Linked DNA regions of Prochlorococcus marinus str. MIT 1214. The protein of the gene in region 2 binds, or shares a complex with, the protein of the main gene of each other region. Links are inferred from orthologs where the notes say so. Each region holds a gene or a part of one and is shown on either strand. Other genes may lie near its edges.

Region 1 (6,957 bases), 630 kb from region 2 along the record:
AAAAACATTCTCAGTTCCATTTGCTCTAGAAGAAATCAAAGAAAATATCACTATTAATACTCATGCTACTTCTAAATCTTCTAAAGAAAAAATAATAAATAAAGCAATTCAGTTTCATCTAAAAGGAAATATTAAAGAAGCAACAAAATATTATCAGTATTGTATAAATCAAGGTTTTAATGATCACAGAGTTTTTTCTAATTATGGAAGCATCTTGAAAGATCTTGGACACTTAAAAGAAGCAGAAACATCAACTCGCAAAGCTATTGAACTTAAACCTGATTACGCAGACGCATATTCCAATCTAGGAATCATATTAAAAAATCTTGGCAACTTACAAGAAGCAGAAATATCAACTCGCAAAGCTATTGAACTTAAACCTGATTACGCAGACGCATATTCTAATCTAGGAATCATATTAAAAAATCTTGGCAACTTACAAGAAGCAGAAATATCAACTAGCAAAGCTATTGAACTTAAACCTGACTTCGCAATAGCATATACCAATCTGGGAAACATATTTTTAGATCTTGGACAATTACAAGAATCAGAAAAGTCCTATCGCAAAGCAATTGAACTTAAACCTGATTACGCAGATGCATATTCCAATCTTTCCTATTTAGAGCTTTTAAAAAGTGATTACAAGTTTGGGCTAGAAAATTATGAGTTTAGATTTAAAAAAGAAAAACCTTCGTCACTTCACGGCAATTCAAACCTGAAACGAATTACGAATAAAACATTACAAAAAGGAGAGAAAATCTTAGTCGTTAGTGAACAAGGCTTAGGCGATACTTTTCAATATATGAGATACATTCCATATCTAAGAAATAAAGGTTTTGAGATTTCTTTTTGTACTCTAGAAAAACTACATTCATTAATCCAAGTATCAAATATTGAATCAAATCCATTAAGTCCACAGGAGATTAATAGTGTGACTACAGGTCAATGGATCCCACTTTTATCATTGCCTAGAATTCTAAAAGTAAGTCCAAAGAATCCAATAGTTACTAAACCATATATTCATTCAAAAAAAGAATTAAATAAGAAATGGAAAACAATATTCGCTCAAGAGAAAAGACCAATTATTGGTATTAATTGGCAAGGAGCTCCAGATACAGAAAAGACTTATCAAGGAAGATCAATTCCCTTAGAAACTTTTTCAATAATCTCTGATAAGCATGAGATAAGACTGCTTTCTTTACAAAAAGGGTTCGGTTCAGAACAATTAGATAATTGTTCATTTAAAAATAATTTTGTTAATTGCCAACCACAAATCGATTCCACTTGGGATTTTCTTGAAAATGCTGCCATCATTGAAAATTGTGATTTGATTATTACTTGTGATACTTCAGTTGCTCATTTAGCTGGAGGAATGGGAAAAAAAGTTTGGTTGCTATTAAGAGATATACCCTTTTGGACTTGGGGACTGGAAGGCTCAAGTACATTCTGGTATCCGTCCATGAGGTTATTCCGACAAAAAGAACGACATAATTGGCAAGAGGTTATGGAGAGAGTATCAAGCGCTATTACAGAGGAGTTCAACCCTTCAAAATCTTCCCCCCACGCAGCACCCGAAAAAGAAAGATATACCTGAGATCTCCCTTCCCTTCAGTAATTTCCATTCCCCCCACACAGAACTCGGAATCTGTGGCACACTACGAACAGGTGCGAACTCTTTATTCTTCTAATCCCTTACTGCTACTGAGTTATTTCTGTTTTCTGAACTTATACGAACACGCCCGAATCAATTAAGAACGGAGAGGGAGGTATTCGTAGTAGGCGAACATGGCAAGCGGTGGCAACCGATGGCAGAACTTTTTTGAAGAATCCAAATCTCCTCACAACACTCCTCACAACAAACTTTTCAAAAATTCAAGGCTCAAATGAAATTTTTTAGTACTAGAAGAACTAGATGGTGTAGTCTGAGATTTATTGAAATTGAAAATCTGAAGTGAGCATGATAAGTAGGGAAGTAGGTCTATTAGAAATAATTCGTTTAGTTCAATTAATCAATAATAAAACAACGGCAAAAACAATTTCCGAGGTCACGGGAATCCAAGAAAATATACTAGATAATTATTATCGAGTACTAAAGCAAGACTCCTACAAAACGTTTGAACCGAATAAGTTAGATTTAATTATGGATACTTTGGCTATTTCTAGGAAGTTAAACATTGTACAAATTGGAGCCAATGATGGGAAAAGTGTCGATCCTGTATATAAACAAAATCTAAGACATGGTAAAAAGCTTTTATTAATTGAGCCTCAAAAGCATTACCGAGAAGCATTATTAAAAAACTATTCTACTTTCAAAGGTGAATTACATATCGAGCATGTGGCGATAGGGAACCAGGGTGAAAATCTAGAATTTCATATTTTAAAGCAAGATTATTGGGAAGAGTATGAGAAAAAGGTTGGGAAACCACCGAATGGAGTGTTTTCTTTGATCAAGAGTCAAGTAGCTCAAAGAGTGGCATCTAGATTAGGTATCAATTATTCAGATATCGATAAATATATGACGACACTAAAAGTTGATATCGTACCTCTACAAAAACTCTTAAAAAAATATAATTTTGAAGAAATTGACGTACTTCAAATTGATGCTGAAGGATATGATTTTCAAATCATTAATTCACTTGAAGATATTAAACCTAAAATCATTCACTTTGAATCTTTCAACTTAACTCCAGAGGAGTGGATAGGTTTTACAAGTTTTTGTGAAGAAAAAGGTTATGGCTTTATTCAAGGGATTCAAGATACTCTGGCTATATATGGCTCAAATACAAAACATCAAATATACAAATTAGGCGAGGAAAATAAATTTAGATTTCCAATGAAAATTAAAAAAAATATTTAAAGCATAAAAAACCTTCCTCACAACAAAATCTCTCAGATCTATTTGTACAACTGGAATCTCTCCTCACAACAACTTTTAATCCCCTCACAACACTCCTCACAACAAACTTTTCAAAACTGTGGCAATCGCTGGCAATCAGTGGCAGAACTTTTTCTAGTGTTATCAGTAGATCTCAGCGATTTTGGCAGTTATTGGCAACACCTGAATACAAAAGAAAACGGAGAGGGAGGGATTCGAACCCTCGACAGAAGTTACCTCCTGTAACTCCTTAGCAGGGAGCCGCTTTCAACCACTCAGCCACCTCTCCATTGAAAGTACCTTATCAAGTCAAAGCTCAAAAGCATGGAATTGTGATCCTCTACAAATTTTAAGTGACAACTCTAGGAAGTCGATTTCTGAAACTGCAAAGAACTTCCCATGGAATAGATCCAGAGAACTCACACCAATTCTGAGGTGAAATGCACACTTCACCATCAGTTCCAAGAAGCGTTAACACTTGACCTGTTCTAATATCTGGTTTATCTGTTATGTCAAAAACCATTTGATCCATAGCAATTGCACCTACTTGAGGCACTAAAACACCATCTATTGAGGCTGATATTTTCCCAGAAAGATTTCGACTTACACCGTCTGCATAGCCAATAGCAACTACTGCAAGCTTGCTTTTTCTTTGAGTTTTAAAAAAATGTCCGTACCCAACTCCTGTCCCTTTTGCAACCTCCCTAACCAAAGTAACTCGAGCCTTAACTTTCAAAGCTGGATGAAATTTTAAATCAGAATCAAAATCATTAACAGGAAAATAACCATACAAGCTCAGTCCTACTCGAACCATATCAAAATGAAGACGACTATCTGAAAGTGTTCCCGCAGAATTGGCTAGGTGTCTGCATAAAAGCTTATTTCTTGCCCCCAAATCCTTTAAAACTTTTTCAAATCTTGTTAATTGAATCTGTGTAAAACCAAGTTGAGCATTATTTTCAAGATCTTCATCAGCAATTGCCAAATGACTATATATGCCTTTTAAGGATATATTTTTTAAAAAATCAATTCTAGAAATCAATTCTTTTACCTCATTGCAATTGCAGCCAAGTCTCGTCATACCAGTGTCAACTTTTAAGTGAATAATATATTTTTTATTCTTATTTTCGGCTATGTTATTGCAAATTATCGCCTCACGAATTCCACTAATCGTAGGGATAAGATCCCAGAAGAAGGCAGAGTAAAGCTCTTCTGCATTAATTAGATTCCCAAGAATTAATATCTGACACTTCAAGCCCGAATTTCTTAATTGTATTCCCTCTTCTAAAGTTGCTACTCCAAGGCTATCAGCGCCTCCAATCAAAGCAGCCTTTGCAACAGTCTCTGCACCATGTCCATATCCATCAGCTTTTACAACTGCCATTAGCAAACAATTTTCGCCAATAAAATTTTTCAAGACTCTTGCATTATTTTCAATAGCTTTCGGATCGACCTCAACCCATGCACGACTACGCGGATCGGGGTTCATCACATTTTCGGTTGTCCCAACAAAAGTGAAAGATCTTTCACTTCTCTTAATCTTTGACATACGCTGCTGGCAATGAATGTAATAAGGAAAACTGCATTAAGGCTGTAATAGCACTAGCATGCCGCTTAAATAGCTAACTTGCATGGGTCAAGTTCTTGTTTTGAATGCGTCCTATGAGCCATTGAACATCACTTCATGGCGTCGTGCGACTGTTTTAATGCTCAAAGGCAAGGCTGAAAGTCTTGAAGAGGATCCTGCTCACAATATTAGACAAGATGTCAAAGCTCCTACTGTGATTCGATTAAGACAATTCATTAGAGTTCCATATCGTGATATACCCCTTTCAAGAAAAAACATATTTCAAAGAGATAATAATTGTTGTCAATATTGTGGTCAAAAAAATAAAAAACTTTCAATTGATCATGTTTTACCCAGGAGTAGAGGTGGGGCCGATAATTGGGAGAATGTGATTACTGCATGCCTTCAATGCAACGTAATGAAAGGGAATAGAACTCCCGAAGAAGCAAAGATGCCATTAAAAACAAAGCCTTATAAGCCCTTAAATAACATGAGTTTTGAAACAACAAAACAAATTCATTCTGGTCGTCATAAAGAATGGAGTAAATATGTAATTGGGTGGGTAGCTTAAGTTTCTTTTAATCTTCAGATTGATTACTAATTTCTTCCATTTGTCTTTTTTGTTCTTCGGCAATACATGCACCAATAACATCTTCCAATTGACCTGCCAGAACTTGTTCAAGGGGAAAATTAATTCCTAATCTATGATCAGTGGTTCGATTGTCTTTGTAGTTATAAGTCCGTATCTTTTCACTTCTATCACCTGTACCAACCTGAGATAATCTCGCGGATCTCTCCTTAGCATTAGCTTCTGCTATTTCTAATTCTAATAATTTAGCTCTTAAAATCTCCATTGCTCTTTCTCTATTTTGTAATTGAGAACGTTCCTGCGTACAAAAAACTCTTATACCTGAGGGCTTATGAAATAAATCAATCGCTGTTTCTACTTTGTTTACATTTTGCCCACCAGCACCGCCCGATCTTGCCGTACTAATTTCTAAGTCAGTAGGTTCTATTTTTACTTCAACTGGATCTGCTTCTGGCATTACAGCAACAGTTGCAGTAGAAGTATGCACTCGTCCTTGAGATTCAGTTGAAGGAACTCTTTGAACTCTATGAACACCTGCTTCAAATTTTAATTGGCTATAAACAGAGTCTCCTTTGACTGAGATAATCATTTCACGAAAACCACCCATATCAGCTTCTGTTGAACTTATGGGTTGTACGTTCCAACCTAGTTTTTGCCCATACCTCTCATACATTCTGGCTAAATCACCAGCCCATAAACAAGCTTCATTTCCTCCTGCACCAGCTCTTATTTCAAGCATCACACTTCTTTCATCTCTTGGATCTTTGGGTAAAAGAGCCAAAGTTAGCCTTTGAATTAGTTCATTTTTTGAAATTTCTAGATTTTGAAGTTCTTCTCTAGCCAAAAGTTCCATCTCTTTATCATCTCTACTTTCTTTGACTAAACCTTTAGCTTCTAGACACTCTTTTTCAATTAATTGGAGTTTGCCATAATCATTAACCAATGGCTCTAAACGAGATCTTTCTCGAGCAATTTTCTCTAACTGTTTAGGATCTGAGGCAACATCTGGATCAGCTAGTTGCAACTCTAAGTTTTGAAAACTACTTTTAGCTGTTTCTAATCGTTTTATTAGGGTTGAAGAATCCATTCTTTTTATTCCCTAAAAATCTAGATCAACAGCTATCAACTTTCTTTTTTTTCATTTATTGATTTATCTTTTTCATCGCTTGAGTCAGATGATGCCATCCCATATTTCCTCATAAATCTATCCACTCTTCCTTCGGTATCTAAAATCTTCTGAGTACCTGTAAAGAAAGGATGATTTCCACTCCAAACATCAACCTGAATTTCAGGCTGAGTAGAACCTGTTGTCATTACTACTTCTCCATTGCAAATAACTTTTGCTTCTGGATACCAAGTTGGATGTATATCTGATTTAGGCATGATAAAAAAATGGAAAGATTTGAAGGGAAAAATACAATTATCTCTTTGAGAATTGTGGAGCTTTACGAGCCTTTTTGAGACCATATTTGCGCCTCTCTTTTGCTCTAGGATCGCGACTAAGGTGACCCTCAACTTTTAGAGGCTTACGATTATCAAGAGATAGCTCACATAAAGCTCTAGCAGCTCCTTGCTTTATGGCATCAGACTGCCCTGTCAAACCACCACCATATACATTGACTAGAACATCATATGATTCACTCAATCCTAAAGTTTTTAAAGGAGCTCTAACAGCAGATATATAAGCAGGATTAAAATTCAGATAATGATCACCAGGGCGACCATTAATAATTAATTCTCCTTTACCAGGGGTTAATCTTACTCTTGCTACTGATGTTTTTCGTCTACCAGTTCCCCAGTAAACTACTTTGTTTGTGGAACTAGTCATTGCGAAACAGATGCAGAATTTAAATTTAAAACTCTAGGTTCTTGAGCTGAATGAGGATGCTCAGAACCTTTATAAACTTTGAGTTTAGTAAATAATTG
Region 2 (6,856 bases):
TTAGACCTGTTCAACTAAGAATCGCTAAAAAAGTTGCTAGAGGGCCTAAGGAGAAACCTCAACTTTGTATTGCAGAACAAGCAAGAATAGATTCTGAAGAAATTATAATTTCCCCACTGGAGACAACATAGAACATAGTTCGAGAAGTCAAACTAAATAGGGTTTTCAAATGAAAAGCAAGAAGAAATTACTATTTAAAACTTAAGAGATGTCTTCAAAAGCAAACCCAATTCAACCGATCTAGCAATAAAGCTTTTTTCTTCATCAAAATCGAACTAAAGTTTGTCGAATCCAAGGAGGTCCGTGGCGACAGATACCCGTGTCATTCTTATTTGCTCAGGGAAGGGCGGTGTCGGCAAGACAACCCTTACAGCAAATCTTGGCATTTCACTGGCAAGACAGGGTTTAAACACTGCTGTTTTAGACGCAGACTTTGGTCTGAGAAATTTGGATTTACTATTAGGTCTTGAAAATCGAATTGTTTATACGGCACAAGAAGTTCTTGAGGAGGAATGCAGACTTGATCAGGCCTTAGTGAAGCACAAGCAAGAATCGAATCTATCTTTACTGCCTGCGGGGAATCCAAGAATGCTTGATTGGTTAAAACCGGATGATATGAAGCGCATAGTTGAGATGTTAAAAGAACAGTTCAATTACGTTTTAATTGATTGTCCTGCAGGTGTTGAAGATGGATTTAAGAATGCTATGGCAGCCTCTCAAGAAGCGATAGTAGTTACCAATCCTGAGGTATCGGCAGTAAGAGATGCAGACAGAGTTATTGGTTTGCTTAATACAAATGCTATCAAACCAGTCCAGTTAGTTCTTAATAGAGTTAGGCCAAAGATGATGGCCAACCAAGAAATGTTGTCTATCGATGATGTTACTGATATTTTAGCCTTACCTTTACTTGGTCTTGTGCTAGAGGATGAGCAGGTAATTGTCAGTACAAACCGAGGTGAACCTCTAACTTTAAATAGCCTTAATTCCCCAGCAGCTAAATGTTATCTAAATATTGCCAAGAGATTACAAGGAGAAGATATTCCGCTTATTGATCCCGCAGAGGAGAGTTCGGGATTTGGTGCAAAATTTAGAAGACTAATGCAAACAAAAATTTTCTAAACCAATGGCAATGACACTTAGGGACATTATCAACAAGTTACTTCGTAGACAGAGGGCTAGTGCTAGCACTGCGAGAGAGAGATTGCAACTTGTTTTGGCTCATGACCGATCAGATCTCAGTACAGAACTTTTAGATCAAATGAGAAAAGAAATACTTGAGGTAGTAGCAAAGTATGTAGAGATAGATGTCGATGAAGGTGCAGTAAGTCTTGAGACAGAAGATCGCATGACTGCATTAGTGGCAAACCTCCCAATAAAAAGAACTATGACTGGTCAAATTAAACTGAAAGAGCCTAAGAATCAGTCAGAAGAAAATTCTCAAGAAACTGAAGGCACAGATCAAAATTCTTAATCAATCGAAAGATGGAATTAATTTGTTTTATGAGATTAAAAGTATTTTCAACAAATTTTTAATATGGATTAACTTTTAGTTTACTTTCTTAGGTAATATAGAAAAATTGCCGGCTTAGCTCAGCGGTAGAGCAGCGCTTTTGTAAAGCGAAGGTCATCAGTTCAAATCTGTTAGCCGGCATTTTAAAAATCCTAATCAGACAAATCTATCTAGATTCACCAGAGATAACCCAAATTAAAAACGCAATAACTAAGAGGTTGAAAAATTTTAATTGATACATCCAATCAAAACCAATTATGGGAAATCGAAAAATCCACCAAAAAATAGACTGCACTAATAAAACGATTACAAAAAGATAAATCATTCGTTGCTTTTAATTCACCACAACTGAACCTGCTCTTAACAAATTCCATTCCCCGTCCTTCCATTCAACAACTGTGCTTGCGAGACCAGAGGCCTTTGGCCAAGGGACAGGAGAAAGTATTGGAATCCCAGGGAATTTCATCGAAGCTTCTATCGCATCTTTAACAGGTTCTTCTCCAGAAATGTTTGCACTTGTAGTTGCAAGAGGACCAGTTTTAATAAGCAAATCTCTTGCAAGTCTTAGCGCGGGGACTCTAAAACCCACAGAATTAGAATTACAATTCAAATGCTCAGAAAAATTTCCTATTGTTGGCAAAACCATTGTTAAAGCTCCAGGCCAATAGATTTTTGCCAATTTCAAGCCTTCTTCCACAGCACAAGGATGAACAAATTCAAACAAATCATCCAAGCAACCTCCCATTAATATAAGTGGCTTACTTAAAGGCCTTTTCTTAATAGTCCATATTTTTTTTGAGTATTTTTGGTATGAACAAAGTGCTGGCAAAGTATCAGTAGGGAACAAAGCTAAAGATCCCTTTTTCAACTTTAAAGCCAAGTCAGAAATTCCAAATTGATTGGAGATCATTTCAATTTCTTCGACAAATTGCATAGCGCTTGATTCCACTTAAATCTTTTTCAAAAGAAACGTCTTTCATTCCAATATTCTTCATAAAACTAATTATCCTTTCACTTTGATCATAATGATGTTCAAGAATTAACCAACCTCCTTTGGCAAGTCCATCTAATGCCCCAAGGATGATTTTCCTAGAAGCATTCATTCCATCCGCTCCGCCATCCAAAGCAATAAGTGGCTCATGATTTTTAACAACTGGGTCTAGCTCTTCAATTAAATTGGAGGGTATATAAGGAGGATTACTTAAAACCAAATCAAAGCTTCCCCTCCATCTTTTCAAAGGTCCCCACCAATCACCCAAAGAAAATATCACATTCGCATTTGGCACAATAGATTTTAAATTTCTTTTTGCTATTTCTAATGCTTCCTTACTAATATCAGATGCATGTCCGTTCCAATCAGGAAGAGATTTAGCCAAAGATATTGCAATAGGTCCAGAGCCTGTACCTAGATCAGCCCATCTTCCAAAATCAATATTAGTCACTTTTTTCAAAGCAAAATCAATCAAAAATTCTGTTTCTTGTCTAGGAATCAGAGCATCTGCTGAAACCTCTAACTCAATATCTCTCCAGGGGCACTTAGAAATCAAATATTGAAGTGGGGTTTGATCTTTTAAATGAGATTCCCAAATAACTTCTAATTCTTCAGTTGAGATTGCTAAGGAGATAAAATTCTTAGGGTTCAAAATAATGCTTTGCAATTCAGCCCAAGAAACTCCAGCCGCCATATCTAAAAGCCAATCAAAATCAACTTTCCTTCCGCCTTTTAATATCATTTTTTTTCTCCATTGAAGAAAAGCCTCACCAGTAATGGATTTAAAAATCATAAATTATTCAATTTCTTAAATCTTTGGGCCTTCTTCTAGCATTAATAATATATTTTCAATTTGTACTGGTAATTCTCTTACTAACTTTATTGAGTCATTTATTTTTTTTACAACAACAAGTTCAATTTGTGCTTCTGCGCCAACATCACCATTTGATTTTAAAAATAAAGTTTTACATATAATTCGTATTTTATTTTCAAGCTTAAATTGACTCATTAAAAAAACTTTTTCTCCATGAATAAAAGATTTTTTATATTTAAGTTGGACTGAAATCACTGGTATTTCAAAACCATTTTTTGATAATTTTGAATATGAAAGTCCAACTTTATCCAAGGCATCAATTCTACCCTCTTCTAAAAAGCTCAAATAAGAACCATGCCACATAACACCAGCATGATCAGTGTGCTGTGGAAGAACCGTTTTTATTAATTTCCAATGATTATTTATTGAGCTCATCAGAAATAATGACCAAATATCTTAATTCTTTAATTGAATAAAAAAGTTTTGAAGTAATACCTTTCTAAGATAAAACCTCATTAGTAATTTAGATCTCAAGTATTTCTTGAGATCTTTGATTAGAAAAAGTCCTAAATTACTTTTTAGGCTCAGGACTCAATCTACCCTTGCTGGAATCTGAATAAAAGCTTGATTTCTCACCCTCACTGGTAGAAACAAATAAACCAATCAGAAAGATCGTTGGTACTCCAACAAATAAAAGACTTGCGGCAAAGCCAAAACTAGTGGTTTCCATAACCGAGATTTTTACTCAGAACAAATTTTACTGAAACAAACTATATATCCCTTCAGCAGAAAAACCGAGATTTAAATCACAGAGTCTGAGATTTTGTAATTTGCCGAAAAATAATCAATTGAATTCGTCTTTTTTAATTATTCGAATTTGAATAGTTTTGAAAAATTTATAAAAGTATCGATGTGAAGTGAATTTAATCCATAAATTTTCGTTTTTTTTTAACTGCTTAGATAAAAAAAACTGAAAAATTACAAAATCGATTGAAATTTGAAAAATTCTTTTTTTTCTTTTTTTTTTTATTTTTTCTTGTGCACCACTGTATTTTTGCCAATTCAAGCCGCCGAAAACGAGCCAAATGTTATCCAAGAGTGTCAAAAGTCATTTCAGGTCTCTACATCTTGTGGATTAACTCAAGCAATACCATTTACGATCATGCGAGTCTTGCTGCATTAAGCAGCTTCGTTATACGAACCTGACCCATGGGATTGCCCTGGTATCGGGTGCACACAGTCGTTATTAACGACCCTGGCCGCCTCTTGGCCGTGCACCTCATGCATACTGCTTTGTTAGCCGGCTGGGCCGGCTCTATGGCCTTATATGAATTGGCCATTTTTGATCCTTCGGATCCAGTACTTAATCCAATGTGGCGCCAAGGCATGTATGTCATGCCCTTCATGGCCCGCCTTGGAATCACAGGCAGCTGGAACGGATGGGATATCACCGGTGCAACCGGAGTTGACCCCGGTTTCTGGAGCTTCGAAGGTGTTGCTGCAGCTCATATAGTTTTCAGTGGTCTCTTGATGCTCGCTGCTGTATGGCACTGGACATACTGGGACCTTGAATTGTGGGAAGATTCCCGCACTGGAGAACCAGCTTTAGATCTTCCAAGAATCTTTGGTATCCATCTTTTCTTAGCTGGCTTGACATGCTTTGGGTTTGGCGCATTTCATTGCTCAACCGTTGGCATATGGGTTTCTGACCCATACGGCTTAACTGGTCATGTAGAAAAAGTTGCTCCAGTTTGGGGTGCAGAAGGATTTAATCCATTCAATGCTGGAGGAATTGTCGCTAATCACATTGGGGCAGGACTTTTAGGAATAATTGGTGGAATATTCCATATCACCAATAGACCTGGAGAAAGGCTTTATAGAGCTTTAAAGCTAGGTAGCCTGGAAGGCGTTCTTGCAAGTGCTCTAGCTGCTGTTCTTTTTGTATCTTTCGTAGTCGCTGGAACCATGTGGTATGGATCAGCAACAACACCAGTTGAGTTATTTGGTCCTACTAGATATCAATGGGATTCTGGGTATTTCAAAACTGAAATCAACCGCAGAGTTCAAGAATCAATGAACGATGGTGCCTCAAAAGCTGATGCATATGGAGCTATTCCTGAACAACTAGCTTTCTATGACTATGTTGGAAATAGTCCTGCGAAAGGAGGTCTCTTCAGAGTAGGAGCAATGGTTAATGGCGATGGAGTTCCAAGTGGATGGCAAGGTCACATTTCATTTACTGATAGCGATGGTAATGACTTAGAAGTAAGAAGAATTCCAAATTTCTTTGAAAACTTCCCTGTCATTCTTGAAGACAAAGATGGGAACGTTAAAGCTGACATTCCTTTCCGTCGTGCCGAAGCTAAGTACTCCATAGAACAAACTGGAGTCACAGCTACTGTTTATGGTGGCGAATTAAATGGACAAACATTTACTGATCCAGTAATAGTAAAACGTCTAGCTAGAAAGTCTCAACTTGGAGAAGCCTTCAAGTTTGATAGAGATCGCTACAAGTCAGATGGTGTATTCAGAAGCTCTCCAAGAGCATGGTTCACCTATGCACACTTATGCTTTGGCTTGTTATTCCTCTTCGGGCACTGGTGGCACGCCGCAAGAACTCTCTTTGGCGACAGATTCTCAGGTATCGATCCAGAGCTTGGGGATCAGGTTGAGTTTGGTCTCTTCAAAAAACTTGGAGACGAATCAACCCGCCGAGTTCCTGGTCGAGCCTAAATCAGGATTCTTTACCCCCTTATTCCGAGAACTTAGATGGAAGCTTTCTCCTACGTGCTAATCCTTACTTTGGCACTTGTAACGCTCTTCTTTGCTGTCGCATTTCGTGATCCTCCGAAATACGATAAGTAAAAAACATAAAAAAAGCCCTGAAATATCAGGGCTTTTTTTTATGTCTGGACCTTAATTTAAAAAAATTTATTAATTTAGTCTTCAATAAAAATATAATTTTTTATAAGTAAAAAGTATTTTTATTTAATCTACCCCTTCTCAGAAGCCAAATAAATGTTTAAAGTTAGTTAAATCATTGAAAAGGGCTGCATGCAGTGCCCATCTTGTCAAAATACAGACAGTCGAGTTCTTGAATCTCGTTCCGCAGATTCTGGAAGAAGCGTAAGAAGAAGAAGGGAGTGCTTAAATTGCGACTTCCGATTTACTACTTATGAAAGAGTTGAAACGACACCAATTATTGTTTTAAAACGAAGCGGAGCAAAAGAATTATTTAATCGAAGTAAAATAATTAATGGTTTAAGCAGAGCATGTGAAAAAACACTTATAAATGGATCAAAAATTGAATTTATTGTAAATGAAATAGAAGTAGAACTCCATCAAGGAATTCGCAAAGAAGTAAAAGCGAATGAAATTGGAGAAATGGTTCTTACACATTTAAAAGATATTAATGAAGTTGCATATATAAGATTTGCCTCTGTTTATAGACAATTTGATGGAATAAATGATTTCATGAAAACCCTTGAATCCCTTCAACCAATAAAAAAAGAACAATTGGCCTCAGTTGTTTAACTAGAAA

What was found.
Region 1: the proteins of prmC (region 2) and prfA are in contact, whole or in part, in a crystal structure (PDB 2B3T), measured with the Escherichia coli proteins. The link is inferred for Prochlorococcus marinus str. MIT 1214 from one-to-one orthologs.

Annotation. Positions count from the first base shown.
Region 1 is NZ_CP114777.1:1,095,593-1,102,549, forward strand. Bases 4,070-6,952 are described here. They hold prfA (peptide chain release factor 1), read right to left. Parts: upstream 6,119-6,952; coding sequence 5,021-6,118; downstream 4,070-5,020. Other genes in these bases: alr (alanine racemase), read right to left, coding at 4,070-4,424; O5639_RS06320 (HNH endonuclease), read left to right, coding at 4,507-5,013; rpmE (50S ribosomal protein L31), read right to left, coding at 6,154-6,414; rpsI (30S ribosomal protein S9), read right to left, coding at 6,452-6,859; rplM (50S ribosomal protein L13), read right to left, coding at 6,856-6,952. Also shown: O5639_RS06300 (tetratricopeptide repeat-containing glycosyltransferase family protein), read left to right, coding at 1-1,594; O5639_RS06305 (FkbM family methyltransferase), read left to right, coding at 1,958-2,857; more of alr, read right to left, coding at 3,225-4,069; more of rplM, read right to left, coding at 6,953-6,957. UniProt on the Escherichia coli protein: Peptide chain release factor 1 directs the termination of translation in response to the peptide chain termination codons UAG and UAA.
Region 2 is NZ_CP114777.1:1,727,670-1,734,525, reverse strand. What follows is about bases 1,333-4,114. They hold prmC (peptide chain release factor N(5)-glutamine methyltransferase), read right to left. Parts: upstream 3,244-4,114; coding sequence 2,422-3,243; downstream 1,333-2,421. Other genes in these bases: psbM (photosystem II reaction center protein PsbM), read right to left, coding at 3,887-4,045; O5639_RS09510 (acyl-CoA thioesterase), read right to left, coding at 3,310-3,750; O5639_RS09520 (L-threonylcarbamoyladenylate synthase), read right to left, coding at 1,845-2,420; minE (cell division topological specificity factor MinE), read left to right, coding at 1,333-1,471. Also shown: septum site-determining protein MinC, read left to right, coding at 1-131; septum site-determining protein MinD, read left to right, coding at 304-1,119; more of minE, read left to right, coding at 1,124-1,332; psbB (photosystem II chlorophyll-binding protein CP47), read left to right, coding at 4,525-6,048; O5639_RS09495 (photosystem II reaction center protein T), read left to right, coding at 6,085-6,180; transcriptional regulator NrdR, read left to right, coding at 6,370-6,849. UniProt on the Escherichia coli protein: Methylates the class 1 translation termination release factors RF1/PrfA and RF2/PrfB on the glutamine residue of the universally conserved GGQ motif, i.e. on 'Gln-235' in RF1 and on 'Gln-252' in RF2.